3 regions of the Paenibacillus sp. NPDC058177 genome follow, and region 2 is predicted to be linked to each of the others. Evidence: riboswitches for the same ligand, from Rfam matches in the RefSeq annotation. Region 2 holds a riboswitch; each other region holds the start of a gene.

Region 1 (10,292 bases), on a different contig from region 2:
AGCCAGCCAGCGTCTCGGGATTCAGAGAATCTAGGTCCTCGGTGCAATGCACCTCCACCTCACCTCTGAAGATATCTTCAAATTCACGATCTACATCCTTGAACGGGTGATACTTTACATTGGAGTAGCTGCCCAGGGCTAGTGCTTTTATTGTAGTCATTTGTACACATCCTTAAGTTAGAATATTTACCTCTTCACTACAGCCTACCAAGGCCAAGGTTGGCCATCCAGATCCAGATACGCAGGCTCTTCGCTCAAATACTGCTTATGATTCTGTACCAGCGCCATAATTTTGTAGGCCGATTCTTCTGGCGTTGTAGTCGCATTCTCATCGATCTTCCCACCCATGTAGGTCTGGAGCCAGCCTGGATGGAAGATCATCACCTGTCCGCCCAGCTCCTTCAGATGATTGTGCAGCAGGGAGGACTGCATATTGAGCGCCGACTTGGACATACAGTAACCATACATGTTAGTGCGCTTGTTGCGGCCAACACTGCCAGCCTCCGACGAGATGTTGACAATTAACTTCTGCTCGCTCTGAAGCAGCAGTCCCATCAGTGCATTACTGACTCTTAGCGATCCAAGTGTATTGACATTATAAATACGCTGCATCGCTTCAATGTCCATATCCACCAGTATCGAAGCATAATCGGAGGATTGAATAATCCCTGCATTATTAATGATGATATCGACATGCCTTGTTCTGCTGGCAATCATTCTTGCAGCTCTCTTGACGCTGTCACTGTCCCCAATATCAAGCGGAACCAGATCCAATTGATTCGGGTATTGATCCTTAAGCGCTTTCAGAAAATCAGAATCTTCCAAGTATTGACCGGCAAATACCTGATACTGATTCTCCAGCAGCCAGCGGGTAAGAAACAGCCCAAGTCCCCGGTCCGCACCGGTAATACAAGCAACCTTATTCATTGCTTTGGTCACTCCCGTCGAATGGTAATTATTTCATTAACCCCCTCACCTTAGCATGCGAAAATAGATTTTTCAATACCTGCCGGACCAACCGCCGGAGCGGCCATTATAAACACGGATAATAATTTTTTTGCTTTAATTTTTAACTATGTTACAATCATGATTACAGGTTGCCAATCGCCCTGATTATGCCTTAAATTTAAATAAAAAAACGTACAGGAAGGTGATCCATTTGTCTATTCAACAACTGCATACACTGGATGATCTACAACAATATGTTGGGCAGCCAGGCAAGAAGCTGCTCTTCAAACACAGCACAACCTGCCCGATCAGCGCCAAAGCGCATGAAGAGTTCCAAGCCTTCCTTAAAGACTCGGACACTACAGCAGCCATCGTTCATGTCATTGAAGATCGCCCGGTCTCCAATCAAATTGCTGAAGATTTCGGCATTAAACATGAATCGCCACAGCTCTTCCTTCTGGAAGACAGCGAGGTCCGCTGGAATACCTCCCATTGGAAGATCACTAAAGACGCTATCAAAGAGGCTGTAAACCAATGAGCGAACAAGTGATTGTCTATTCCACATCGGGCTGCAGCGACTGCAACCTGGTCAAGCAATTCCTTACTGAACAAGGCGTTCCCTTTGAAGTAAGAGACATCATGACCAGCGCTACTTATCAAGAAGAAGTTGAGAAATTGGGCTTCATGGGCATTCCAGTGACCGTATCCGGTACACACGCAGTCAAAGGGTTCAACCACGAGGAACTTAAATCGCTGATTGAATCAGCTGCTAAATAATTTAATACATTAAGCATTATGTACTTTATACAAAAGGGGATCTCTCAAGCCATCAGGCTGCAGAGATCCCCTTTTTATTTTACCGGAGGCGAAGTTTCGGGCCTGTAATCGGCCGCAACCAGAACATCGACATGCCGGGCGGAACGCAGGATTTGCTTGGTCACATCACCCCGCATCCATTTGCGAAACCATGAACGGCTCGATTGCCCGATAATGATCTGCGTGCTTTGAAGAGCCTGCGACCTCTCTAGCAGCAGAGCCGCCACGCGGCCACGCGCCGTACCCGGTATTATTTTGAAAATACCCCCGAGACTTTCCGTCAATTCCTTGAGTTTACGGATGCGCTCCTCCTGAACCTCACTCCCCTGCTTGAATTCCTGAACATACGTAACGTACCAGCAAGCCTTAAGCCTATAAGCAATTCGGAAGCCACGGCGGATGAGCCGCTCGGCCTGATGTCCCAGGGTAACACAAACATAAATAGCTTCCTTGCGCCGCCAAGGCCCCCGCAGCGATCCGTCACGCTCCCAAGCCTCCAGACGTTCATCAACATCGTCGGCAATCTCCCGCAGGGCCAGCTCACGAAGGGCGATCAGGTTGCCGATTTTGAAGAAATTCCCCAGCGCCTGATCCACCTTGGCCATATCATAAATCTTGCCCTCCTTCATCCGCTCTTGCAGCGCTCCGGGCGTCACATCAATCAGCTCTACTTCACTGGCCTGTTGAAGAATGCTATCGGGCACTGTCTCCCTTACCCGGACACCCGTGATTTGCTCAATAGAATCATTCAGGCTCTCCAGATGCTGTACATTTACGGTCGAAATGACCGAAATCCCTGCATTCAGCAATTCCAGAACATCCATATAACGCTTTCTATGCTTGCTGCCCGGCACATTGGTATGCGCCAGTTCATCAACCAGCACCACCTCAGGGTTACGCCGGATGATCGCCTCCGTGTCCATTTCCTCCAGCACCGTTCCCCGGTAATCCATCTGCAGACGGGGGACAGTATCCAGATCGGCGACTTGTGCCAGCGTTTCCTTACGGCCATGGGTTTCCAGCAGCCCGATAACAACATCGATTCCTCTCTTTAAAAGGTCATTTCCCTCGCGCAGCATTTTGTAGGTCTTCCCTACACCCGGGGCCGCGCCAATGTACACCTTGAAGGTACCGCGCCGAAAATCCTCGATTTTCTCCATCACTTCCTGATTGCTCAATCTGTGGTAGGCATGCGCCTCCTGTTCTCCGCTGCGGATCTGCCGGGTCGGAAGCACCCGCTGCCCCTCCACTTCCGCACGATCTGCCACAAAGAACACATCCACATTGCGGATCTGCTTCAACAGCGTGCTCGCGATCGAGCCTTCCCAAAAATCCTGCCACGCTGTTTGTTTGGAGTGGCCCATGACGATTCGGGTAACCTTGTTCTTTGTCGCATACTGCACTAGAAGAAGAGGAATCTCTCTCCTCGAGCGGAAGGGAATCTCCTTGATGGAAGCACCAATTTTATCGGTCAGCTTCCATAACGAACGCTTAAAGGTGGCTGCGTTGGAGGGCATAGCAAGCCCCTCCTTCCAGAACGACACCACTTCCAGTTCTGCATTCAGACGCTTGGCAATCTGCTGCCCGCGGCGGATATGAATCGAGCCATTCCAGTAGTACTGTGCGGAAACCAATACTTTCTCAGCGATGCCGGCTCCGCCCTGAAGGCCCTGCTCCTCCCTATGCTTCTCCAAGGAGTGATTCACATCCTCAGCTACAAGACGGAGGGCCAGCTCCCGCAGCTTGCCCAGATTGCCCTTATTAAACAGATGAGTGCTGGCTTCTCCGCCCAGATGGCCCTCGGACAAGCGCTGGAGAATCTTCTCTGGGGTCACATCCACAAGTACCAGCTCATTGGCCAGAGCAAGTACATTCACCGGAACAAAATGTTCCACCTTCATCCCCGTCCATTGCCGGACCAGCTCTGCAGCTCCCTCCACTTCATAGACATTCACTGTAGTGATGACACTGATGCCATGGCTCAGCAGGAACTGGATATCCTCCAGCCGCCCTGCCCGCTCGGCTCCCTCCCGATTCCGGTGTGCCGCGCCGTCCGTGAGCACAACCTCCGGGTTACGCTGCAAGATGGCTTCTACATCCAAATCTTTCTTTTCTATCCCCTTCTTGTGCCAATGGATGCTGGGAATCCGCTCCAGATCGCGGAGCTGATCCAACGTCTCCGGGCTTTGATGGGTGGAGACCGCGCAGGTCACCACATCAATCCCCTGCGCTTTAAGCATCTGCCCTTCGCGCAGCATCTGATACGTCTTGCCCGACCCGCTTGCCGGGCCGATATAAATCTTCAGACGGCCGCGATGCAGCTCATATAAGGACAACAGCAGCTCCTCCGGTGTTTTTCTCCGGAATGTTCCCATGCAGATCCTCTCCCTTGCATAGCACAGGCATCCCTACCCAATTACAGACCTCGGGCAGGGATGCTGACTTCTGACTTCACTCTATGGCTTCATCACTTTCTGCACATCCAAATTCAGCTCAAGCACATTCACACGTTCTTCGCCGAACAATCCCAAATCACGCCCTTGTGTATGCGCCGCTACGAGCTGCTCCAGCTCCGCCGCCGGAATTCCCGTCAGCTTGCTAATTCGCGGAATCTGCACAGCCGCCGCAGCCGGGGAGATGTGGGGATCAAGCCCTGATCCCGAGTTGGTGACCAAATCCACGGGCAGCTTGTTCAGGGCGATATCGGGGTTGTCTTTCTGCCACTGTGCGATGAAATCCTTCGTACGCTTTAGCATATCCGGATTGGAGGGCCCGTAGTTGTTCGAGCCGGAAGCCTCCGCTTTATACTCGATGCTCGACACCCGGCTGTGGAACAGACGCGGGTCTGTAAAGTTCTGACCGATCAGCTCCGAGCCAACAACAGCTCCAGCTTCATTTTTAATCAGACTGCCGTTAGCTTGAGAAGGCATGAGCACCTGGGCAATAGCTGTCGTAGCCAGCGGATAAACTACCCCGCATAGAACAATGAATACCAGAGCAAGCCGTACAATGATAAAGAAATTAGAGTTTTTCATGACATCCTCACCCTTTTCCTGATTTAATCAGCCGTCAGATCCATATACTTACAACCATATCAATCAGCTTAATACCTACGAACGGTACAACCACGCCACCGAAGCCGTAGATAAACAGGTTGCGGCCGAGTAGTCGGGACGAGCTCATTGGTTTGTACGACACCCCCCGCATAGCAAGAGGAATCAACAGCGGAATGATGATCGCATTGAAGATCAGTGCAGAGATAATGGCCGAGCTTGGCGAGCCAAGTCCCATAACATTAAGGACCTCCATCTCCGGGATTGCCAGGGTAAACATGGCCGGAATAATGGCAAAATACTTGGCGATATCGTTCGCGATACTGAACGTCGTCAACGCCCCGCGTGTCATCAGCAATTGCTTCCCAATCGCGACCACCTCAATGATTTTGGAAGGATCGGAGTCCAGATCAACCATATTGGCCGCTTCCTTGGCTGCTGTGGTACCGCTGTTCATCGCCAGCCCGACGTCTGCCTGAGCCAGTGCGGGCGCATCATTTGTTCCATCACCAGTCATAGCCACCAATTTTCCTTGTGCCTGTTCACGGCGAATCACCTCAATCTTGTCCTCCGGTGTGCTCTCGGCAATAAAATCATCCACGCCGGCTTCACGGGCAATGGTGGCAGCGGTCAGCGGATTATCGCCAGTACACATAATTGTCTTAATCCCCATCTGCCGTAGCTCTTCGAACCGTTCCTTCATGCCGGGCTTAACAGTGTCCTTCAGGTAGATGAGTCCATAGATGCGGTTGTCTACGGCAACCGCAAGGGGAGTACCCCCCAGCCGGGCTATGTCATCGGAGCGGCTGTCCAGATCACCCGGAATCTGCCCACCCTTCGACAATACCCATTTTTTCACGGAATCAACGGCTCCCTTGCGCACACTGCGTCCGTCACGAAGGTCGATACCACTCATCCGGGTCTCTGCCTTGAATTCCACAAATTCACCGCCGTCCCCGTGGCTGCTGTCATAGCTGCGTTCCAGCTTCTTGGCGAGTTCAATCACGGACCGCCCCTCAGGTGTCTCATCCTTCAGGGAACTGATCGCAGCCCACGCCGTTAGATCCGATTCGGTCTCTTGACCCACAGGCACAAATTCACTTGCCATCCGGTTCCCGAAGGTAATAGTTCCGGTTTTATCCAGAATCATCGTATTGATATCCCCGGCAGCCTCAACTGCTTTCCCTGACATAGCCAGCACGTTGAACTGGGTGACCCGGTCCATACCCGCAATACCGATCGCCGAGAGCAGCCCGCCGATGGTTGTCGGGATCAGACAGACCAGCAGGGCAATCATGACCGGAATATCGAGCGCAATGCCCAAGTAGCCGGCAATCGGCCGCAAGGTAACAACAACGATTAGAAAGATAATCGTCAGACTGATTAAGAGAGTGTTCAGCGCAATCTCGTTCGGCGTTTTCTGACGTTTGGCCCCTTCTACAAGGGAGATCATACGGTCCAGGAATGATTCGCCGGGATCACTCGTAATCCGTACCTTGATCTCATCACTGACAACCCGGGTGCCCCCGGTAACGGAGCCAAAATCGCCGCCTGCTTCCTTGATAACCGGTGCCGACTCGCCGGTAATGGCCGATTCATCCACTGAAGCCAATCCCTCAATCACCTCACCGTCACCCGGGATCAGTTCCCCTTGGCTGACGACCACGATATCACCTTTACGCAGCTCAGAGGAAGAAACGGTCTTTATTGCCGTTCCGACCAGTTTATTAGCTGTAATATCCTGTTTGGTCTTCTTCAGCGAATCGGCCTGGGCCTTCCCGCGACCCTCGGCAAGCGCTTCGGCGAAATTAGCGAACAGAACGGTAAAGAGCAAAATGCAGAATACCGTAATGTTAAAACCTATCGACTGCTCGGCATGAAAGTATCCGGGTGCCAGCACCATAAGCAGAACGATGATGGTACCAATCTCGACTACGAACATTACCGGATTTTTCAGCAGAGTCACCGGATTCAGCTTCACAAAACTATCTTTCACAGCGCTGAGGAGTATCGGTCCGGTCAGCAGCTTTTTTCTTTTCGCAGTACTCATCTTGTTCGCCCTCTCTTTCTAAGCTTTGCTTAAGCAAAGCTTGCCATGAACAGCCACTGCTTACCGCAAGGTCAAGTACTCGGCAACCGGCCCCAGCACAATGACTGGCAAAAAGGTCAGCGCACCGATGATTAGAACAGTACCGATCAGAATACCAGTGAACAAGCCGTTGTCTGTACGGAAGGTTCCAGTAGTCTCCGGCACAGTGTTCTTGCGGAGCAAGGACCCGGCAACCGCCAGCATAGCGATAACGGAGACGTATCGGCCCAGCAGCATGACGATCCCGGTCGTTATATTCCAGAAGGAGGTATTATCCGCCAGTCCCTCAAAGCCGGAGCCGTTATTGGCGGCCGAGGAGACATATTCATATAACACTTGAGTCATCCCGTGAAAGCCCGGATTGGTAATTGAACCTTTGCCGAGCTCTGTCAGGAAGGCCCCCGCGGTCGGTACCAGGATAATGAGCGGGTGAATCAGGATCGCAATGGCGATCAGCTTCATCTCCCTGGCTTCGATCTTCCTTCCAAGGAATTCCGGGGTTCTGCCGACCATGAGTCCGCACAGGAAAACACCCATAATCGCATACATCAGCATATTAATCAGCCCTACACCCTTACCGCCAAACACATTGTTCAGCATCATAAGCGCCAGCGGCGTAATCTCACCCAGTGGTGTCAGCGTGTCATGCATATTGTTAACACTGCCTGTGGTCGCCGCGGTTGTTACCGTTGTGAACAGGGAGGACTGTGGAATCCCGAAGCGAACTTCTTTGCCTTCCATGCTGCCCTGTGAGGATTCGATGCCCAAGGCATTGATCGCCGGATTCCCACGGGTTTCCGCATAATAGTTCAGCCCCAGCAGCAGCACGAAGAGCGTCATCATCGCGGTGAAAATCACCCAGCCCTGGCGTTTGTTCTTGGCAAACATGCCGTACGTGTACGGAAGCGCTGCGGGCAGCATCCACATCGAAAGAATCTCCAGCACATTCGTAAGCGGACTTGGATTCTCGAACGGATGCGCCGAGTTGGCCCCGAAGAACCCGCCACCGTTTGTTCCGAGATGTTTGATCGATTCCAGTGAAGCCACAGGCCCTATCGCAATGTGTTGCGTCTGGCCCTCAAGTGTTGTGACGTCAAGCGTAGGCTTCAGTGTCTGCGGCACATGCAGGCCCACCAGAATCAGCGTTACCAATAATGCCAGCGGCAGAAAAATCCGCACATGTGCTTTTACAAAGTCTTCAAAAAAGTTCCCCAACGATTCCCGCCCGGTGATTCCTCTGACAAACGCTATCGCCACGGAGAAGCCGCTGGCAGCAGAGGTGAACATCATCATCGTAATCACAGCCATTTGCGAGAAATAGGACAAACCAGTCTCTCCGCTGTAATGCTGAAGATTCGTATTTGTCATAAAACTGATTACCGTGTTGAACGTGAGCGTCTGCTCCATATCAGAAATCCCATTTGGATTAAGCGGCAGTCCCCGCTGCACTCGCAGAATGATATAACTAAAGGCTACCAGCACGATATTCGTTAAAATGAAGCTTAGCGCGTATTTCTTCCAGGACATCCCTTCACGCTGCTTCAGCCCTATCAGGCGGTAGATGCCATTCTCTGTACGACCAAACCATCGGTCTGTGCGATTCGGCTCACCCGAAAATACATGATACACATAGGTGCCCACTGGCTTCACCAGAAGCAGCAGGATTAAGATAACTACGACCATTTGCAGAGTGCCCATGAATGTCCCTCCTTAGCAAGACTTCTATTTCTGTTCCCATTCCTCGCGTTAGATGTAGCTAAAATTTCTCCGGGTGAATCAGCGCATAGACCAGATAGATGAACAGCAGCACAGTCACAGCAATAATCACAATCACCGCTCATGCCCCCCTGCATCCCGGACTACACCCGAACACCATTGTACAAATCCATAGAATAAGCCGTACGTAACGGCCAGCGCAGCAATCATATACAGGTCCAGCATTGTTTCCAGCCCCTTTGTTTATCCCTGATCACGGGATGATTTATCCGCCAAAAAAACGGCATCCCCGCTATGGGAATAGATGACATAACTTGCACCCAGTCTTTTATAGACCAATCTGGGATTCAAGGAGGATGTGATGACAAAGATGGGCTGTGTGGTCCAGGCCCGGCACATCTGGATGTAACGGCAGCACAGCGTAAAGCTGCTCTCGAACAGATAGACACGGCTTACTGGAAAAGATGGACGAAACCACGTTTTCTGGTGACGGGTATCTACAAGAATAGTGTTCTCAACTCCCAGTTCCTCTAAACGCTCCTTCTCCTCCTGATTGTTCGTCAACCCTGCTACCGGGATGCCTCTAAATTTTAAAATCTTGATAAAATGCTCTCCGGCTTTTGTCGGTGCGCATACCAGCACATATTCTATCTGATCCGCCATATCTCTTATCTCCTCCTGCTCTAGTACAACAACAAGGAGGCAACGAAAATCTCCGAAAGGATCATGACCTATCGTCATTTTCGGGCACAGCCATCTGTGGCTGTGTCACGTCACCAGACGCTGCCTTACAAGCGTTTTGCTTATAAAAGCACAGCAAAAAACCACAAAGGATTACCTCTGTGGCTCGCTAACGGTCACATTGCACTCATCCTCTCTACATACGCTTACGAGGTTAGCTGTCGGATTCGGGCGGTGAGAGTCGCCCTACCCGTACAGATGCACATTTGACGCATCCATACAGGATTCACCCCATAACCGGCTCCGACTCTCACATCGGCTGCCGATTGTTGGTTCCCCCGCTTTCCTTGACGGAAATTAAGCGGATCAACTATTCGGTTGTGGTTGAAACAGATGTAATCATACTCTCGCGCAGGAATTCTTGTAAAACGTCAAGGATGCCAAAATAATGCATAAAGAAAACCCTTTTCATATCAGGTAGCGCTTTCTTGATGTTCAATCTCTCTATTTCTCCTATTTTCACGTTTTTGTCACGATTATCGAAAATTTTAGGCAGAACAGAATTCTTTTTCTCCAAAGGATGGAATTTCAAGGTTTTCGCCCGTTTTCCGTGTAAATATGAAAAGCGGTGCTTGAGGAAGATAGAGGCCTCATAACGGGCAATAAACATGCTTTTAGTCCCCTTTCTCTCCCTTGGTTGCTGAAATTCCGCGGATAGACGTTACTATGAAAGATTTTCTCTTTTTACAAAAGAAAGCGGTGCGGCGTATGATTCGGATTACGATCACATCATTAGCTAAAAGGAAATGAACAACTATTATTTTGGTACACATCCAGAACTTCTGGATCCGAAGAGCCTGACGCGGGTGTACTTTGGCGTATCGTGTTGTGATGACGGCGGCTATAGTTATTAAATGGGCTACTGCTTCGGGGAGGATTCAAAGTGGACATAGAACAACATCATAAGCTGACACGAATAGAAATCTTTG
Region 2 (10,292 bases):
ATGACAGGAGGATGAACATCAGCGTTTGAACCCCAAGCAGGACAAAGGCCCAGACGTACCCGGCACGAATGCTGTCCAGTACATATTGGCCGTATCCCGGCTCTTTGGCACGGGGCCATGGATTCATCCCCTCTTCTTTACGCCAGAGGCCGTCTCCGCCGACCAGTGAGAAGTAGAGCAGGGAAGACATGAGCAGGCTGTAAAGCGCATAAATCACGAACATCACAATGGCCGTAACCCGTGCCTCCACATTATCGCCAGAGGTCTCCGGCAGCATGTTGTACGTAGTGGCCATCATAATCAGGAAATGAACCGTGCTGAGGAAGAGGCCGCGCTTAAAAGAAGTATGGCTCCGCTTCAGAATGCTGTAGATCAAGGCCAGCACGCCCAGAGCGATGGTCGGCAGGCCATAGCCGTACAGGGTCATTTTCGTAGCCAATGACTTCTGGCTGTCTACGTACGAAGTATGCCAGCCTGGCGCTGTAAATCCGGGCTTGAAGGAGGAAACATCTCCTCCATCAAAAGTAAATTGATACTGCAGGCGTGATTCTCCTACAGTAACCGAGCTGTCTGTGTACGTCAGCCCGGAACTGCCGCTGCTACCCGGCTCAATTTGCAGCTTGGCAGGATTAACGCCCCATTCCTTCAGCCAGGGACGGGCCAGCTGCTCCTTCTGTGCTAAGGACAGTGGCGTTTCTTCCTCGCTCGCGGCAATGGAATGAGCACCGCTGCGCGAATTGCCGCCCGGAACAGCTGCCCCGCGGGCAAAGCTGACCGCCTGCCCGGTATACATATTAAGATTCACGGTCAGAAGAGTACCATTCTGGCCTGCAGGTGTGAAGGCCGCATGATAAACATCGTAGGGATAACGCTGGTCCAGTTTCTTTTTACTATAGTCCTCCAGCAGTTTCTCCCGGGACATATAGCCGAAGAAGGAAGAGTCGGACTGGTAGGTGATGTTCCATTCTCCGTCCGAGACGGTATAGCCCAGTTTCTCTGCCGCGAACGCTGCGGCGTTACTCCGTGCCACGTCTTTACTGATTACCGCGGTGTTTCCTTCAGGTACACCTCCGAGTAAGGAAGGGAACACTTGGAACATAATGAACAGGGCAATGCCGATGATGCCCGAAATAATAAGCCCTTTGGAGAGAGGACGCTGCTTAAGGGGCTGGCCGACGGGATTCATATAACGCCTCCTTTTGGGTGAACTCATATATTATGGCACTACTTGCAATACGGTACAAATGAGAGCAAAACAGTTATTTTGCTTGTCTACAATCTTCTAACAAGTATTCTTACGCAGAGGGGCCTGTTTTTATGACTCTAATGTTTCTTTCGGTTGACCGTTTCATTGCTTTGAGCGATAACGAGGTGTAGATATCTGGCCCCGAGAGGGAGGCAGGCCGCGGCAAGCGGCAATCCGATCAAGGTTACCCATCCAAGCAGCAGCCAATTCGGCGTCTGTCCGATTTGTATATTTTCCGGGAGAAAGGTATTATTCACAATCGTTTGTTGAAGCGCAATGATCATATACAGCGGGAAGATCAGTCCGATCAGTATCTTTGATTTCATCAGATAATAGCTGATTTGCACCAGGCAGAGGGATAGGATGAGCATCAGTGCTGATGTTAAGAAGATGTATGCAAACCAATGCAGATAATCAGTAACAGAAGCGAAATTGGTTCTTCCCCCTGCGAGAGCTGCCCCGATTCCAGCCAGAGTGGCTATGCTCAGCATCAGATGTAGGCGAAGGACGGTGACCCCTGTTGCGACGATACTAGATGTTATAAGCAGCAGTCTAGGATGGGGAAAAGAGAGGCGCCAATTCAGCTGCTTGTGCTCCACCCCGCTCTTGCACATGATCCATATGGAAGCTACCAGCACAGGCAAGATAAATTGCATCTTGGTCAGAGTCAGTACAAACTGATCGTCTTCGGGGAACAGGTAGAACAAGATAAACGCCCCAGCAAGTACGACTCCCTTGATCACCTTAATGGGTAGTAATCTTTCGAAATACTGCAGACGGCTGCGCTCCAGTTGATACAGTGCCTGGAATCCGGAAGAACGCCGGTACGACTTTATAGTGTTCTGCTCTTTAACAATCGGAAGCTGTACGGCCAGGAAATTATATCGGATCTCACTCATTCTTTCGAGACCAGCCTTGGCAATCCAATGGATCAGCATGTAGCTCAGAGGCCAGCCAATCAGTAGAATTCCTACCGTATACAGCAGGATATAGGACGGACTCAGGTATTGTAATTGCTCACCGTTCAAAGCAGTGGAGTTCAAGTAGGTGGACAAAGCCATCAATGGAGACAGCCATAATAATGAAAAGGGAACGAACAGCAGCATTTTCCAGCCCATAAGAATGGTTCCTGCCAGCAATCCGCATACGATGGCGAGCGGAAAGATCGAAGCCATAAAGAGTGCATGAGCGACTACTGTTAGGATGAGCTCTTTGAACAGAAGGTGCTCATAGTGTCCTGTCAGGTTGAAGAGTACATACAGTCCGATATTAGCAGCTATAACGATGGAAGCAAGATACAATCCATGCTTAAACAGGCTGATCGCCTTGGCATACAGAAGTAGCTTGCGGGGGTGCGGGAAATTCAGAATCCACTCCCGGCTACTATGGACTGTAAACAACAGCATATCGACTGAAGCGAGATACATAATGATCCCTACCATAAGAAAGGTGCCTGCTGTAAAAGGAGTTTGCAGGGAAGGCTGTCTGCCATGAAAGAGATACCATCCGATACCCAAGAGCAGAGCGAATAGGGCTACAGTAATCCCCAAAAAAGATTTTTGGCCCCACTTAAACGGATTATAGCGGCTGTACTCCAGATCTGTTAACGCTCTAAGCGCTGTCATGCGAACACTTCCCTGTAACGGGATTCAACGGAATGACCGGACTGACGGAGCCGTTCCACATCCTCAATACCTTGTATCCGTCCGTTACCGATTAGAATTAGGCGGTCAAACAGTAGCTCCATTTCCCGGATATCATGAGTAGCAATCAAAAAGGTACGTTCACCATCAGCCATCTCTCCCACAACTGTGGATGCAATTTCCTCTCTGGAAATGAGATCCACACCAGTGAAGGGCTCATCGAGTATGACTAACGGAGCTTTGCGGGACAGGCAGGTCAGCAGTTGCAGTCTGGCTTCTTCCCCGCGGGATAAGGTTGAGATACGGGATTCCCTCTTAACGGAAAGCTGACCCATTAGTTGTTCTGCCTTCACATTGTCCCAATCGGGATATATGCCTTCAGCAAAGTGAAGCCAGCGCCCTACAGTCAGCCATCCAGGCAGGCTGCTGCGGTCCGGCAGCAGGGATAACTGTCCTAGACGGTCTACGCCGGCAGGTTCGCCGAAAATCTTCACGGAGCCGGAGTCTGGTGTAGCCAGTCCGGTGATCAGGCGTAATAGGGTAGACTTGCCTGCACCATTAGGACCGAGCAGTCCAGTGATACTGCCTTGGGGAATATGAAAGCTTACGTCGTCCAAAATTGTTTTTTTCCTCGTGCGGAGCGTCAGGTTCTGACATTGCACGGCTGCCTTGAGTTCCGGCAGTGATGAAATATCTTTATTCGTACGCATCAAGATTCCTCCTTATCAAATTGCAGCATCTGTTCTGCTGACAGCCCCAGGCTGGCGCCCGCAGCTTTAAATTGCCGCACGGCCTCCAGGATCATTTCCTTGCGAGCCTCCCCGATGACATCCTGTTCCCTCGTAACAAAGGTACCCTGTCCACGATAGGTGACAATCAGGCTCATTCGCTCCAGCTCCTGATAAGTTCTTGCAGCTGTAGTGGGATTCACGCCTCGGTCGGCTGCCAAATCCCTCACGGATGGCAGACGCGAGCCAAGCGGGATGATACCGGTAACAATCCGGCCCCGGATGGCTTCGACGAATTGTTCATAGATGGGACGCGAGGGATTGATCTGAAATTGCTGCGGCAGCAGCTCCAAAGATTCTTCCATGTCTTCCCCCTAGTAGGAATAATGTGTATGGGTATAGGTCATACACTTGTTGTGTGTAGTGTATCATTCCTCACCATACAATTTCAAGGTTAAAAGTTCTATATATTCATGAAACCGTGAAAAACGATGCAATTACAGGAAAGTCACGGAAAAGGAATGAGAACAGGGTCTCCTGTGTTCCCGGTCACTCTTTAAGACATTATTTTATCCAAATATACTTAATAGTGTCTTTGTGATGTCAGGACAGAACGTATATAATTTGAATGCAATTAGATATAAGCCGAATTTCAATTGAAAACGGGGGAACCATAAGAAGTGAAAGGTGCATATAGACGTAAGTTTGGGCGCCGATCTTCAGGGGTGAATTTCGTTCCGGGAACGAATAGGGCACTGCAGCTGCCCGAATCCGTCAGCTAACCTCGTAGGCTTCAGAACACTGCAGGAACCAAGGGGAGAGGCATTGGTGATCCAGTGCTTTTTTTGTTTGGCATTCTAATGATATACAACGTCAATTTATTATAGTGAGAGGTGAGGATTTGGTTTCGCCATTCCCCAGGTTGAACCGTTTCACAATATTGAAACTTTCCCCGCCCCAGACGCTGGTACTCGGTTTTGCGGCGATCATTTTGATTGGTACGCTGCTGCTGATGCTTCCGGTTGCCAGTCGGACGGGACATTCATTGAACTTTATAGATGCGCTATTTACAGCAACTTCTGCTACCTGTGTTACGGGGCTGGTAGTTGTGGACACCGGCACGTATTTTTCCCTTTTTGGGCAGACCGTCATTATGATCCTGATTCAGGTTGGCGGCCTGGGCTTCATGACGATGGCAACACTCTTTGCTCTGGTGTTAAAGCGGAAAATATCGCTGCGCGACCGGCTTATTCTGCAGGAGGCCATGAACCAGAACTCGATGGAAGGCATTGTACGGCTCATCCGTCGGGTGCTGATCTATTCACTCATGATCGAGGGGAGTGCGGCACTGCTGCTGTCGATACGCTGGGCGTTTGATATGCCGCTCGGCAAGGCGATTTACTTTGGACTGTTCCATTCCATTTCCATGTTCAACAATGCAGGTTTTGACCTGTTCGGCCATTACCGCAGCCTGATGGGATATGTCAATGATCCTGTAGTGAATCTGATTGTCATGTTCCTGATTGTCACCGGTGGGCTTGGGTTTATCGTAATTGCCGATATCGTCGATTACCGGCGCAAGCGCAGGTTGTCGCTGCACAGCAAGGTGGTATTATCCACAACCGCAGCGCTGATTCTGGCAGGCACGCTCGTGATTTTTGTATTTGAATTTACGAATCCGCGGAGCATGGGCTCCCTGAACATCGGCGGGAAAATACTGGCTGCATTCTTCCAGTCGGTCACACCGCGTACGGCCGGGGCTAATACGCTGGATATTTCCGGGCTGCGTCAGGCCACGCAATTTTTTATCGTGATTCTAATGTTTATCGGTGCTTCTCCCGGTTCTACCGGGGGTGGGATCAAAACAACGACCTTTACGCTCATGATCGGCGCTGTAATCTCCATGCTGCGTGGGCGTGAGGATATAGTATTCTTCCGTTACCGGCTGGCACAGGAGCGGGTGTTCAAAGCACTGACCATCACCTTGCTCGCTCTGCTATTGATTGTCACTGTATCTATGGTGCTCTCGACGACTGAGGGACGCGACTTTTTGGAGATTCTGTTCGAGACAACTTCGGCTTTCGCGACCGTGGGGCTGAGCATGGGGTTGACGCCGGAGCTGTCGTTAGTCGGCAAAATCCTCATCTGTCTCACTATGTTCGCTGGCAGGCTGGGACTATTGACGCTGGCCTATGCACTTGGCCCAAAACAGGGTAAACCATTGTATCAGTATCCGGAAGGCAAAATGATTATTGGATAAGGAGTTATCGGGAGATGAAACCACAGCAATTTGTAGTAATTGGGCTGGGACGGTTCGGTTCAAGCTTGGCGCTTGAGCTGATGGATATGGGCTATGAGGTGCTCGGAGTGGACCATCTGGAAGAACGGGTGGAGGAGATGAGCGACAAGCTCACCCATGCGGTGATGGCGGATGCCACAGACGAGGGCATTTTGCGTTCGCTCGGTGTCCGAAATTTTGACTGTGGTATTGTAGCCATTGGCGATAATATGGAGCGTAGTATTCTGACAGCCATTCTGCTGAAGGAGCTTGGTGTCAAGCAGGTGGTGGCCAAGGCTATATCTATTCTTCATGGACGCGCCTTGACCAAACTGGGTGTGGACCGGGTGATTTTCCCCGAGCGGGATATGGGGGTTCGGGTGGCTCACCAGTTAGTCACTCCCAATCTGCTGGATTATATCGAAATATCCAAGGATTATAAAATTGTCGAGATGAATGTTCCATCCTGTATGGATGGCAAGAGTCTGTCCCAGCTGAATACCCGGGCCAAATACGGGTGCAGCATCATTGCCATCAACAGGGAGAGTGGAATTATCGTCGCTCCGACTGCGCTGGATTCCTTGTACGAAGGTGATATTATGGTCGTCATCGGCTCCAATGAGGGTATTGACCAATTTGAGGAAGAAGCCGTTAACCTGTAATTGTTTATGCCAAAAACCCGTCTGCGGCTTGTCCGCAGGCGGGTTTTTTAGAGCAAAGCCTCTTCTCAATCGGTCAGCTTTGGCAGGAATACTTCTTCTGTCACCTGCACCAGTGAGCGGGCAGCACCGCTTAGCCCGCCGCCGTCCCGGTAGATCAGACAGGTAGTCCGCTGGGTCTGCTCCAGCTCCTTGATATGCAGCGAGACGAGCCCGCTGCCATTCAGCAGCTCGGGACGCAGATAGGATTTGGGCAGGAGTGCCGCGGTCTTCGCCGTCGGCAGCAGCCGGACGATCGCCTCGAAGGAATCGATCTCCATGCGCACATCGGGATCAATACCGCAGCGCTGGAACAAATCGTCGGTCAGGCGGCGGTACCAGGTTCCCTTGGAGAACAGGATCATCGGCAGGCGTGAGAGATGGTCCATGCTCAGCTTGGGCAGCAGAGTGAGCGGATGCTGACTGGAGACCACCAGGCGGAGCTGATCCTCGAAGAGCGGAATACAGCGCAGCCCGGGCTCCTGAATGGAGGAAGCAATAATTCCTACATCACACTTGCCCTCGCTGACCGAGGAGACAATCTCATGCGTCTTTCCGGTAATCAGTTTCAGTTCGGCAGCGGGATACTTCTCCATATAGGTGTTGACCAGCGGCGGCAGTGTAGTCTGCAGCGTGGTCAGGCTGGCCCCCAGCGTAACAAGCTGGGGTTCGCCTTCTTTGAACTTTGAGAGCGCCTCCAGAAACTTGGAACGCTGTTGTCGCTGCTCTAGCGCATAGGTGTAAGCGAGGCGGCCAACCTCGGTGAGTTCCAAGCGCTTGCCGTACCGGTTGAACAATGGAACGCCCAGCCTCTCCTCCAGCTTGGAGATTTTGCGGGAAAGGGCGGGTTGTGACAGGTTAAGCTGGCGTGAAGCCCGGTTCAGGCTGGAATGCTCCACCACTGCCGCGAATATATCCAGATCGTCAAACATAGTGTCTTCCTCCCGTAATAATACAAGGTATGACTCTGTCAGGATTGTGCCTTATTCTGCCGGTATAAGAAGTGATAAAAAGCATAGAACGATTGAGGGTTGAATCACAGATAAGTAGTGCTTTCAGGAATGAAAAGGAAAAAAAGCGCTGTAAATGATAATCATTATCACATAAAAAACATTCTTATGCATTAATTGTATAACGATTAATAATTATATTGCAATTCCCTTATAAGACAAAAAAGAGTAACATGAAAAGTGACACAAGATATTCACACTTTGTGAATAAATAATCAAAGTCCGGGAACACAAGGGATAGCGGGTTGCAAATCGGGAGATACCCTTTTTTATGTCATCATGCGCTGTTTCAAGAAGTAGTCCCGGCGGTAAATGCTCATTAATGAAAACGCTGTTTTAATCGGAAAGGGGACACACCAGTATGAGAGGATTTTATTCCAGAAAGATTCATTCCTTGCTCGGCGTTATCCCGCTCGGGGGCTTTTTTCTTGAGCACATGCTGACGAATTTCTCGGCAGTTGAGGGTGGCGCTTCCGGTTTCACAGACAGTGTGCTGTGGCTGAACAGCCTGCCGCTCGTCTTCTTCCTGGAATTGTTCGGTATATGGCTTCCCTTGCTGTACCACGGGGTATACGGTCTGTACATCGCCTACCAGTCGAAGCCAAACCTGAACCGTTTTAAGCTGGAACGCAACTGGCGCTATACGCTGCAGCGGGTCACAGGGGTTATCACGTTTATCTTTATCGTCTGGCATGTGTTCGAGACTCGTTTCCAAGTGACGCTTGGCAATGTGAAGCACGAGGAGCTTGGCGGATTGATGCACAATATTGTGACACAGCCGCTGCTGCTTACATTCTACATCATCGCGATCGTGGCGGCGTCCTTCCACTTTGCCAACGGTCTGTGGTCGTTCCTGATCAGCTGGGGTATTACCGTCGGGCCGCGTTCGCAGCGCGTATCTTCCGTGATCTGCCTGGGGCTGTTCGTAATCGTAACAGTTATGTTCCTGGTATCGCTGGTTACTTTCCGTGACAGTGAGTTCCAGACAACTGCTACTGCCCTGCAATCATTGAAAACCTTTATCTAAATTAAAAGTAGATTTTTCATATTTTCGGTAAGCGTGTGCTTTTGAAGCGGGTTTTGTACGAAGCTGATCGATGCGGCATATGCTGACAAAACTGTTAGGAGTGAACTTATCATGGCAACAGCAGACATCATTATCGTGGGCGGTGGTCTGGCCGGCTTGATGGCGACCATCAAGGCAGCCGAGTCCGGTGCGCATGTTCATCTATTCTCGCTTGTCCCTGTCAAAAGATCACACTCTGTCTGCGCCCAAGGCGGCATCAATGGTGCCGTGAACACCAAGGGCGAGGGCGACTCGCCCTGGGAGCATTTTGACGACACGGTCTACGGTGGAGACTTCTTAGCGAATCAGCCGCCAGTCAAGGCGATGTGTGAAGCGGCGCCCGGCATTATCCACTTGATGGACCGGATGGGCGTTATGTTCAACCGTACGCCGGAAGGCTTGCTCGATTTCCGCCGGTTTGGCGGCACGAAGCGCCACCGGACGGCTTTTGCGGGAGCGACGACAGGTCAGCAGCTGCTGTACGCACTTGACGAGCAGGTTCGCCGCTGGGAGGCGGAGGGTCTGGTCACCAAGAGCGAGAACTGGGAATTCCTTTCGGCCATTATTGATAACGACGGCGTCTGCCGCGGAATCAGCGCCCAGAATCTGAAGACGATGGAAATCGAGACTTTCCCGGCCGATGCCGTAATTCTGGCCAGCGGCGGTCCCGGCATTATTTTCGGCAAAACGACCAACTCTGTCATTAACACAGGTACTGCGGCCAGCGCCGTCTATCAACAGGGTGTGCATTACGCGAACGGAGAGTTCATTCAGATTCACCCTACAGCCATTCCGGGCGACGACAAGCTGCGGCTGATGTCGGAATCGGCGCGCGGGGAGGGCGGACGGATCTGGACTTACAAGGACGGCAAGCCATGGTATTTCCTCGAGGAAAAATATCCGGCGTACGGTAACCTGGTGCCGCGTGACATCGCGACCCGTGAAATTTTCAATGTCTGTGTGGATCAAGGCCTCGGCATTAACGGAGAGAACATGGTCTATCTCGATCTTTCCCACAAAGATCCGAAGGAGCTGGACGTTAAGTTGGGCGGGATTATCGAAATCTATGAGAAGTTCATGGGCGATGATCCACGCAAGATTCCAATGAAAATCTTCCCGGCGGTCCACTATTCCATGGGCGGCATGTGGGTCGACTACAACCAGATGACGAACATTCCGGGCCTCTTCGCGGCTGGGGAATGTGAGTACCAGTACCATGGAGCGAACCGCCTCGGCGCGAACTCATTGGTATCCGCCATTTACGGCGGCATGGTCGCCGGGCCGAAGGCGGTTGAATATATTAAAGGCTTGAAGAAATCGGTGCAGGATATCTCTTCCACCGTGTTCGATGGCTTCCACAAGAAGCAGGTCGATAAATATGAATCCCTCCTGGGGATGTCGGGCAACGAGAATGCCTATGTCATTCACAAGGAACTGGGCGAATGGATGACCGCCAACATGACGGTGGTGCGCCACAACACCAAGCTGGAAGCGACAATCGGCAAAATTAAGGAGCTTAAGCAGCGGTACCAAAACATCAACATGAACGATACGTCACGCTGGAACAACCAAGGCGTCGCGTTCACCCGCCAGCTGTGGAACATGCTGGAGCTGTCCGAGGCG
Region 3 (10,292 bases), on a different contig from region 2:
CTCACCCATCCGCGCCGCATGACGAGGCCCGCAGGGCCGGGCCTACCACTACCGCCTGCTTCCGTCCGCGATTGCCGCACTGTCCGCGGGTGTGCCCTTCCAAGTGTCCAGAGGGCTGGCAGCCCTTTGGGGCCCTCCCTACAGGGAGGGTTTGGGAGGGTGTCCCCACAAAAAAAGTGCCCCCCGCATAAACGGAGGGCCAAGGAGATATAAAAAGGTTAGAATTAACAATTTGATTTATTCTTATTATATACTATTTGTTTTAGTTTGTCACAGGGGTAGGGATAGTAGAAATGCATTCATGACAAACAATTTTTCCTTTGAAATAAGTTACATTCTCGGCATTGCCACAGAAGATGCAGGCAGGCTCATATTTCTTAAGCATGATCCGCTCACCGTCCACGTAAATTTCGAGCGCATCCTTTTCACCAATGCCAAGCGTACGGCGCAATTCAATTGGAATAACAACCCGTCCCAGTTCGTCTACTTTTCTTACAATTCCTGTTGATTTCATCATAGCCATCGTTGCCCCTTTCAAATATCAAAAGCGTCATTATTCGACATTCTTCACTGTTTTATGATATCCATAATACCAACGATTCCCAAAACAGTCAACCTTTTTTCTAACGAATTTTAGGGTAATTTTATGGAAATGTACAGTGCTGTTAGGTTTGAAGCAAAACCACCCAAAAATTACATAAATAAATTTTGTCGATTCAACCACTCATTTTGTGTCATAATTCGACAAAGTGCGACATTATTACCCATTATATACCGCCAAGAGCGAAATGACTAATTAAAATTAGATGAAGGAGTTGATCTCATGAAGAAGCCGCTCACAGAAGAGAAGGTTTTCAAAGATCCGGTTCACAATTACATTCACGTGCAGGATGTAATCATCTGGCGTTTGATTAATACTAAGGAATTCCAACGCTTGCGCCGGATTCGGCAACTAGGTACCTCTTATCTGACTTTCCATGGTGCAGAACACAGCCGATTCTCGCATTCTCTTGGTGTCTATGAAATTACACGTCGAATTATTTCCCAGTTTGAACGAAGTGGATATAAAGGATGGATTCCGGAAGAACGATTGCTCACGCTCTGTGCAGCGCTGCTTCATGATTTGGGGCATGGACCGTTCTCCCATTCTATAGAAGAAGCTTTTGAAATGAACCATGAGGACTGGACGTGCCGGATCATTCTGGAGAACACAGAAATCACCAATATTCTAAGGGATGTAGAGGAAGATTTCCCTCAGAAAGTCGCTTCAGTTATCGCCAAAACCTATGAGCACGCAATTGTTGTCAATTTGGTGTCTAGTCCCCTCGATGCTGACCGGATGGATTATCTTCTGCGGGATGCTTATTACACTGGTGTGAATTACGGTACGATTGATATCGATCGAATTCTGCGGGTGCTCCGTCCCTATAATGGAAGAGTTGTAGTTAAGGAATCAGGAATGCATGCGATAGAGGACTATCTGATGTCGCGGTATCAAATGTACTGGCAGGTATATTTTCATCCGGTAACCCGGAGTTCTGAAATTATTTTAAGACAGATTTTCCGCCGGGCCAAAGAGCTGTACTTAGAGGGGTATAATTTTAAATTTATGATTCATCCACTAGGTGACTTGCTTCAGGGGGAAGTGACAGTGCAGCAGTATTTGCTGCTAGATGAAGCGTTAGTTCAAACGGCCTTCATGCAATGGACACTGGAGGAGGATGGACTGCTAAGCGACTTGTGCAGCCGGTTTATTCATCGTAAACTGTATAAATATGTGGAGACGGAGAGTCTCAATCCGGAGACGATTGACGAAATCCGCCGCAGTTTTGCGGGAGCCGGGCTGGACCCGGAATATGATCTGGAAATTGATTTTCCGTCAGACCTTCCGTATGATGTGTTTCGTCCAGGAGAGGGTTTTGACAGCAATCAAATATTGCTGCTTGACCGGAAGGATCGGCTCCGTGAAATCTCGGAGGTTTCAGATATTGTACGTTCCATCAGCGGCATTCACCGTGGAAGATATCACCTATATTTTCCTCAAGATAAGCTGAATAAGGCGCTTTCACAACTGCCTGACTCTGTTGCTGAAATATTCGCAAAATAAAGATTAAATAGTTATTTTTGAACATAGAGACCAAGACCGGGAGGACAACAGTACATGTACTTATTCGACACACATACCCATCTGGATGCCCCGCAATTCGACGAGGACCGCGAACAGGTCATTGCTCGTGCGGTAGAGGCCGGTGTCAGCAAAATGATTAATATCGGATTCAATCGGGGGACGATCCCAACCACGATGCAGCTCGCAGAAAAGTATGATTATATTTATGCAGCAGTGGGGTGGCATCCACAGGATGCGATTGACATGAAGGAGGGGGACCTTGATTGGATTGCCTCGCTATGCAGCCACAAAAAGGTCGTCGCCATTGGTGAGATCGGACTCGATTATTACTGGGATACCTCACCGAAGGACGTGCAGCACGAGGTCTTCCGCAAGCAGATCGGACTAGCCCGCGAGCTGAAAATGCCAATCTGTATTCATAATCGGGAGGCCCATGAGGATGTAGTGCGAATTCTTCGCGAGGAGAAGGCTAACGAGGTTGGCGGTGTAATGCATTCCTTCTCGGGTAGCTGGGAAACAGCGAAAATGTGCCTGGATTTGGGATTCCACTTATCCTTCGGAGGACCGATAACGTTCAAGAATGCAAGGGTTCCCAAAGAGGTGCTGGCGCAGACGCCGCTGGACCGTTTATTGATCGAAACAGACTCCCCGTATCTGACGCCACACCCCTTCCGTGGGAAGCGAAATGAGAGCGCTCATGTCAAGTTGGTGGCAGAAGCTGCGGCAGAAATTAAAGGGATAACTTGGGAGGAATTGGCTGAAATTACGTATGCGAACGCACTGGAACGATTTGTCATTGAGTGAAATCGGGAGGAAACACGGTGAAAAATAGAGTATAGCCGATGTATTAAACTTTTTTAACAAAAAAACAGCCGAATATTACAATATTTTAACCATATATTTGCGTAAACGTGGTTGAATCGTCCTTTACAACATGCATCAAAACAGGATATCATCTTTTCAGTGCAGTGAGCTGTTGTTACAGTGACAGCCCACGCTATCATGGATCGTCTCGCTGAGTCTCCGTATGGAGAACGGGGGAACCAATATTGTTTGCCGTATACAGAGCACATCAAGTACAGCTTAGAATGCCGCAGACAGTAGTTGATTTCTTCACGTGGTCTTTGGGGTGAATTTTAGGGCAACCGCCGTGAGCGGGTGACCCGAGATAGGGCGTCTCTCTTTCGTCCGAACCCGACAGCTAACCCCGTAAGCGAAAGTAAGAGAGGAAACCTCGTGCATGAGCCGCGTATTCTGACATCGGAGAAGCCACGAAAGAGTCCTCATAGAACTCTTTTAGGCTTCTTTTATTTTGAATATTGCGCATGTACCCTGCATACTGTTATATAACAGATGTGGGGGGAGCACTATGCCGGGCAGGCGATCCATGAGCAGGAGACGCAAAGGTATTGCAAATAGCGTGTCCTGTGACAATCTCGAATAGTTTCGTCCGAATGATAACAGTCATCTTGGTATACAGCTGACGACGGGGCTATGTAAGGAGGATGGAGAGAATGGGCGTATTCCAACCAGAAGTATCCCATGATTCGCAATCATCCAGCAGGTCTTACGCTTTACGGTGGGAACAAGTGAACTTTCGCGTACTTTCACTTGCCGGCGTGTTATCGATTTTGATCACGCTGATCATTCTGCTGTACGTGCACGGTCAAAGCAGCAAGCAGATCACTTTAGTAATTGACGGGAAAACGCAGTCTCTGGAAACGCGTGAAGCGATTCTCAGTGATGCACTAGCAAAAGAGCAAATTTCGCTGCAGCCGCATGATCAACTATCTATAGGCCTTAGTGATGAAATAAAAGACGGCGACCGTGTCGTGATTAACCGTGCGCAGCCATTCAGTCTTACTGCGGATGGTGCAAAAAAGATTTTTTATACGACCGAGAAAACAATCGGTCAGGCCATCAAGAAGCTGGGTATTGCCCTCGAAGGCCATGATAAGATTTTCCCTTCGCTAGATACCACTATCTCTGCCAATATGGATATCAAGATTGTCCGCATTAACAAACAAACTGTACAACGGACAACGAACTTGCCATATCGAGTCATCAAGACGGCAGACCCCTCCCTTACCAAGGGAACAGTTAGAGTGGCACAGGCGGGCGCACCAGGCGTCATGATCCAGCACATCGAAAAGATTTATCAAGACGGTGAACTGGCTTCCATGCGTATGGTTGGGAAAGAAGTTCAGACGGTGACCAAAGACAAGATTATCGCCGTTGGCACAAAGCCTCTCCCTAAACCTGTTACAGTGGCCCAAACAACAACTTCCAAAACAGCTAATGCTACCATTTCAACAAAAACCAGTGCCAAGAGCAGCAATGTCGCCACTAAATCGGGCGTCAATTTTGAATACAAGAAATTAATCAAGAACGTCTCGATGACTGCTTATTCTTCAGAAGAACCGGGAATTGGAACTCGTACCGCCTCCGGCACACGCGTAACGGAAGGACGTACGATTGCAGTGGACCCTAATGTAATTCCTATCGGTTGGTGGGTATATATCGAAGGCCTTGGCTTCCGCCGTGCAGAAGATACTGGTGGTGCTATCAAAGGCAATAAGGTGGATGTCTACTACGATTCGTTGAACCATGCACGTAACTTCGGACGCAAGTCGCGTACGGTGTATGTGATTGGACCTGTAAAACCGGAGCTTAACTAAGTCCTGGCTTTTGCAAAATTAGGTTGAATCAGCTATAGTGAGGGTAGCAGTTAAGAATAACATGTGCTCATGAAATGATCGCAGAGCTACCGCTCATCACTTATACATTCTTTAGCCAAAAAGAAGGGGAGCGAATCCTCTTCTTTTTGCGTTTACGAGAAGGAGTCAACACTATGATCAAGGAAGTGATCGTTGTCGAAGGCAAGAGCGACACGATAGCCATCAAGCGGGCGGTACAGGCTGATACCATTGAGACTGGCGGCTCCGCGGTGGACAAGAAGGTGATTGCCAAAATCGCGCTCGCCATGGAGCGGCGGGGGGTAATCATTCTAACCGATCCGGACCATGCAGGAGAGCGTATCCGTAAGATCGTTTCAAGCAAGGTGCCAGGCTGCAAGCATGCCTTCATCCCCGAGAAGGATGCGACCCGCAAGGGTGACATTGGCGTGGAGAATGCTACACCTGAGGCGATTCGCCACGCGCTGGCACATGTACATACGTCCTTTGAGGGCGCACCGGCCCTGATCGGGCTGGATGACCTGATGGCGGCAGGTATGCTCGTGCATCCCCGGGCCGCAGAGCGGCGGATGGCACTTGGCAATCTGCTTGGTATTGGGTACTGCAATGGCAAGCAGCTCTTCAAGCGGCTTGCAATGTTTGGTATTACGCGGGAGGAGTTTGCCGGAGCCCTCGCCCAAATTGAACAGGGAGGCATAACTTCATGACTGACAAAGAGAGCGTTTCAACCCCTAAACGGACAAAGGAAATCATTCAACGGTACGGATTCTCATTCAAAAAAAGTTTGGGCCAGAACTTTCTGATTGACCAGAATATTCTCGACAAAATTGTAAATGCTGCTGAACTGGACGATACTGCAGGTGCTTTGGAGATCGGTCCTGGAATCGGGGCGCTGACAGAGCGCCTGGCACAAACGGCGGGTGCAGTAACGGCGGTCGAAATCGACAGACGGCTGATCCCGATTTTGAAGGATGTACTGTCACCATATCCCCATGTAAAGGTTCGTAATGATGATGTCCTGAAGGTGGACTTACAGCAACTGTTCAAGGAGGACTTTGCCTCCGTAGATCGAGTAAGCGTAGTTGCTAACTTGCCCTACTACGTTACGACGCCGATCCTTATGAAGCTGCTAGAAGAGAAGCTGCCGCTTGATAATATCGTTGTTATGATCCAGAAGGAGGTTGCCGAACGGATGGCAGCATCTCCAGGTGGCAAAGAGTATGGCAGTCTGAGTATCGCCGTGCAGTATTACAGTGAGCCTGAGTTGGTCTGCATTGTGCCGCATACCGTATTCATCCCGCAGCCAAATGTGGAGTCGGCAGTGATCCGACTCAAGGTACGGGAGCGTCCGCCTGTAGAGGTTGCCGATGAGAAGCACTTCTTCGATGTGGTACAGGCCTCCTTTACCCAGCGGCGCAAGACGATCGCTAATAACCTCAAGGCCCGTTTCTTCCCGGGAGAGGGACGCGAGCGCCTGGAGGCGCTGCTAAGCGAAGCAGGAATCGAGCCAACAAGACGCGGAGAGACACTTAGCTTGGAGGAATACGCCCGGCTAAGCGGAGTTCTTTTGGCTGCAGGAGTCGTCTGAGTTAAGCAGAAACAGTTCCCATCCTTAACTGGGGGCAGATATTTTAAAATCACGCTGGAATACGAACCAACCGCGGCCTTTGCCCATACGATGGGGTAAAGGTGGTGTTTTGATGAATTCAGGAGACTTGGTCGTTCGCAAATCTTATGGCGGTGACGTGACTTTTCGAGTAGAGCGCATCGTACAGACCGGAGCCGTTATCAAGGGGACAGAATTCCGTCTGCTGGCGGATTCCCCCCTGGACGACTTGGTACAGGTGCCTCCTACCCGGATCACAGAGCTGGGGCAGCGAGCGCAGATAAAGGCAAAGGAATCGTTAACACAGCTGCACAAGGACCGTCAGGACCAGACACAGCGCAGCGGTAACAGTACGGGCGGGCTGTGGAATCAATCCTCTGCAGAAGCGGCTTATTTTGAAGTACCAGGCAAAGTGCTGCATTTGGACGGGGATGCGTCCTATTTGAATAAAAGCCTTAGCTTGTATGAGCAATTGCGGATTCCTGCGGAGGGTCATCATGTTCATGAGTCTTCCATGGCGGATACGCTACACCGGCTACTGCCCCGTGTCCGTCCGGATATTGTGGTGATTACCGGTCATGACGGGGTGTTAAGGCAGCAGCATACTTATGATCTCTACAGCCTGAACAGCTACAAAAATTCGCAGAATTTTGTGTCCGCGGTTCGGGTCGCGCGGGAGTATGAACGGAATTTTGACTCGCTCACCATCATTGCGGGTGCTTGCCAATCGCATTTTGAGGCACTGCTGGGCGCAGGCGCTAACTTTGCCAGCTCGCCGGGACGGATTCTGATTCACGCGCTGGACCCTGTCTATGTGGCCGCCAAAGCGTCATTTACCTCCGTCCGGGATACGGTTAACCTGAACGATGTGCTTAGCAATACAATCAGCGGCAATCAGGGTGTGGGAGGCATTGAGACACGCGGCAGCTTCCGGGTGGGGATGCCACGCTTGCAGAACCTCTCTGCGCTGAAGGTTACCCCTTCAGTCGTTTAACACGGGTTTACGCGTCTTAGAGGAAGAGAGAGCCGTCTCGCGGCTATATAATTTATCAGAGCCGGGCTTCCGCCCGGTTCTTTCTTTTTCTTTTAAAAAAGGGTCTTTCGCTCATAATATGGCGGGAACAGGACACACTCCTCATAAGGACAATTCAAGATCAGTCGATCCAGGCGAATAACTATTACTGATAACAAGGTAATTATTACAGCCAATCTTTCCTCCGAAAAAAATCCATTGACATCCTTTTTGGCATAATTTATAATTATTTATTTACTTTGACAAGGTCTGTAAAATGATGTATAATGGACAAGGAAAGAGGTGGTCGTCAGGCAATGGCTAATAACGCGCTGTTGGAAATCAAACGCAGTCTCGAAGCTCACGTCGGTCATAAGATTACGCTACGTGCAAATGGTGGTCGCCGTAAAACCGTCGAACGCACCGGTGTCCTGGAAGAAACGTACCCTTCTGTTTTTATTGTCAAACTAGATCAGGAGCAGCAAACGTTCAAACGAGTCTCCTACAGCTATGCCGATATACTTACCGAATCTGTGGAAATCACAGTGTGTGAAGATGACGGGCAGATGCGGATCATGTATATTAAATCTTAACGATTCATGGGCAGCCTCCTTTTGGGGGCTGTTTTTTGTTGGATGAATGATCTCTTCCCCTGGCAAGCATACTAGTAAGGCAAGTTGCTCATCATCAAATACGCATTAAGGGAGGAACCTTAAGTGAGCCGAAGAAGACGTAGCACGATGTCGGAGGAACTGAAGACCGAGCTGGCCAAGGAACTGGGGTTCTATGATACTGTGGAGCGCGAAGGCTGGGGCGGAATCAGAGCGAAGGATGCCGGGAATATGGTCAAGCGGGCCATTCAGCTCGCTGAGCAGGCTGCACGCAGATCGGATTGAGGCTTAGGGTGTATGAACCTGAAGAGGACGCTGCCACAATGGGGCGTCTTTTGTGCTGTCTTGGGGCCCATTACATTTGAAGAATGGACTTCGATACCAGTTTCTCATATAATATGTTAAGTTGTTTTTAGGGGAAAAGCTGAAGGTGGGTGAACGCCTTGAAAATGTACGAAAAAGCGCCGGCCAAAATCAATTTGATGCTGGACGTATTGAATAAGCGCGCTGACGGTTTTCATGAGGTGGAAATGATAATGACGATGGTGGATCTGGCAGACCGTTTGGAGCTATCAGAGACGCCGAGGGATTCGATTATAATATCCAGCCAGGCGGGATACATCCCCCTGGATGAGAAGAATTTGGCCTTTCAGGCAGCAAGGCTGATTAAAGACCGCTACAATGTGCGGAGCGGCGTACATATCCATCTGGATAAAAGAATTCCAGTCGCTGCCGGACTCGCCGGCGGCAGCAGTGATGCCGCAGCTACGCTGCGCGGCCTTAACCGGCTCTGGCGCCTCGGGATCCCCGCGCAGGAGCTGCAAGAGCTCGGCGCCGAGCTGGGCTCGGACGTGCCTTTCTGCGTGACGGGCGGCACTGCCCTTGCGACGGGCCGTGGGGAGCAGCTGACGCCGATTGCAAGTCCCCCGCAGTGCTGGGTGGTGCTGGCGAAGCCGCCGATCAATGTATCGACGGCTGAGGTGTACGGCCGCGTGCGTGCCGGGAATATAGCCGTACATCCGTCCGCTAGCGAAATGCGCGCGGCGATTGAGGCTGGCGATTTTCACGGTGTGTGCAGCAAGCTAGGCAACGTCCTGGAGGACGTGACACTGAAGCTGCACCCGGAGGTGCAGCAGCTCAAGGATGCAATGATCAAGCTGGGAGCCGACGGTGTGCTGATGTCTGGCAGCGGGCCAACCGTGTTCGGACTGGTGTCCAAACAATCTAAAGTAGCGCGGATCTATAATGGACTGCGCGGATTTTGTAAGGAAGTATATGCAGTACGGTCGCTGACATAGCAGGCTTCTCTTGTATAAACCCGTACAAAAGTGATATATTTTTCTATAATATTCGGTTTTGGCGAGGAGTATTCTGTGAAGAAACTAAAACGAAGTCAGCGTTTGGTTGACATGACCCAATTTTTGCTGGAGAAGCCGCATGATTTGCTGCCGCTGTCCATTTTTGCGGAGCGTTACGGTGCGGCGAAGTCATCCGTAAGTGAAGATCTGGCTATTATAAAAGAGGTATTTGAAGGTGAAGGCATGGGCGAGCTTCAGACCCTGGCTGGTGCAGCAGGCGGAGTGCGCTATATTCCGATGATTCCGAAGGAAATGGCGCTAGAGTTTGCCAAGCGTCTGTGCGAGCAGCTCGAGCATAGTGATCGCATTCTTCCGGGCGGATATTTGTATATGTCTGATCTGCTCGGGCTTCCTTCCTTGATGGAGCAGGCTGGCAAGATCATTGCCACTGCCTACAGCAATCAGGACATCGACGTGGTTATGACGGTAGAGACCAAGGGAATTCCCCTGGCTTATGCCACGGCAGCGCAACTGGGATTGCCTGTGGTAATTGTTCGTCGTGACCATCAGGTGACGGAAGGCTCGGCGGTGAGCATTAATTATGTGTCCGGATCGCATAAGAGCATTCATACGATGTCACTGTCCAGACGGGCCCTGAAGGAGAAATCCAGGGTACTGATCGTGGACGACTTCATGAAAGCAGGCGGAACCATTCGCGGAATGGTGGATCTGCTCGGTGAGTTTAATGCCGAAGTGGCTGGTGTTGGTGTGCTGGTGGAGTCTGGCGCGGTAGAATCAGAAGAGAGGCTGCTGCACGAGTATGTGTCGCTTGTGAAGCTAAGCGAAGTGGACGCCAAGGAACGGAAAATTTCCGCACATCCGGGGAATTACTTTTTTTAACGGAAATGTGAATTGAGATACGCGGGCCGGCTGGAATGCCG

The links. Region 2 has a riboswitch for cyclic di-AMP ahead of ACFVU8_RS22690 (TrkH family potassium uptake protein). Riboswitches for the same ligand answer to the same signal wherever they lie in the genome.
Region 1: it holds a riboswitch for cyclic di-AMP, as region 2 does, so the genes downstream of both, ACFVU8_RS24080 (hypothetical protein) here and ACFVU8_RS22690 (TrkH family potassium uptake protein) in region 2, are expected to answer to the same signal.
Region 3: it holds a riboswitch for cyclic di-AMP, as region 2 does, so the genes downstream of both, ACFVU8_RS29395 (resuscitation-promoting factor) here and ACFVU8_RS22690 (TrkH family potassium uptake protein) in region 2, are expected to answer to the same signal.

The regions. Positions count from the first base shown of each region.
Region 1 covers NZ_JBHVVB010000007.1:108,169-118,460, forward strand. The annotation lists gene ACFVU8_RS24035 (ThuA domain-containing protein) at 1-160, opposite strand, end outside; gene ACFVU8_RS24040 (SDR family NAD(P)-dependent oxidoreductase) at 205-927, opposite strand; gene ytxJ (bacillithiol system redox-active protein YtxJ) at 1,160-1,486, shown strand; gene ACFVU8_RS24050 (glutaredoxin family protein) at 1,483-1,725, shown strand; gene ACFVU8_RS24055 (histidine kinase) at 1,800-4,139, opposite strand; gene kdpC (potassium-transporting ATPase subunit KdpC) at 4,221-4,799, opposite strand; gene kdpB (potassium-transporting ATPase subunit KdpB) at 4,834-6,867, opposite strand; gene kdpA (potassium-transporting ATPase subunit KdpA) at 6,928-8,604, opposite strand; gene kdpF (K(+)-transporting ATPase subunit F) at 8,663-8,740, opposite strand; gene ACFVU8_RS24080 (hypothetical protein) at 8,866-9,285, opposite strand; cyclic di-AMP (ydaO/yuaA leader) riboswitch at 9,491-9,677, opposite strand; gene ACFVU8_RS24085 (hypothetical protein) at 9,674-9,973, opposite strand; gene ACFVU8_RS24090 (hypothetical protein) at 10,247-10,292, shown strand, end outside.
Region 2 covers NZ_JBHVVB010000006.1:258,980-269,271, reverse strand. The annotation lists gene ACFVU8_RS22710 (CPBP family glutamic-type intramembrane protease) at 1-1,186, opposite strand, end outside; gene ACFVU8_RS22705 (hypothetical protein) at 1,324-2,871, opposite strand; gene ACFVU8_RS22700 (ABC transporter ATP-binding protein) at 2,868-3,599, opposite strand; gene ACFVU8_RS22695 (GntR family transcriptional regulator) at 3,599-3,982, opposite strand; cyclic di-AMP (ydaO/yuaA leader) riboswitch at 4,251-4,426, shown strand; gene ACFVU8_RS22690 (TrkH family potassium uptake protein) at 4,519-5,877, shown strand; gene ACFVU8_RS22685 (potassium channel family protein) at 5,892-6,557, shown strand; gene ACFVU8_RS22680 (LysR family transcriptional regulator) at 6,623-7,525, opposite strand; gene ACFVU8_RS22675 (succinate dehydrogenase cytochrome b558 subunit) at 7,965-8,630, shown strand; gene sdhA (succinate dehydrogenase flavoprotein subunit) at 8,742-10,292, shown strand, end outside.
Region 3 covers NZ_JBHVVB010000013.1:42,378-52,669, reverse strand. The annotation lists gene ACFVU8_RS29410 (AbrB/MazE/SpoVT family DNA-binding domain-containing protein) at 263-517, opposite strand; gene ACFVU8_RS29405 (HD domain-containing protein) at 824-2,107, shown strand; gene ACFVU8_RS29400 (TatD family hydrolase) at 2,162-2,932, shown strand; cyclic di-AMP (ydaO/yuaA leader) riboswitch at 3,132-3,359, shown strand; gene ACFVU8_RS29395 (resuscitation-promoting factor) at 3,643-4,806, shown strand; gene rnmV (ribonuclease M5) at 4,980-5,531, shown strand; gene rsmA (16S rRNA (adenine(1518)-N(6)/adenine(1519)-N(6))-dimethyltransferase RsmA) at 5,528-6,412, shown strand; gene yabG (sporulation peptidase YabG) at 6,525-7,424, shown strand; gene veg (biofilm formation stimulator Veg) at 7,760-8,035, shown strand; gene ACFVU8_RS29370 (small, acid-soluble spore protein, alpha/beta type) at 8,159-8,338, shown strand; gene ispE (4-(cytidine 5'-diphospho)-2-C-methyl-D-erythritol kinase) at 8,497-9,351, shown strand; gene purR (pur operon repressor) at 9,427-10,251, shown strand.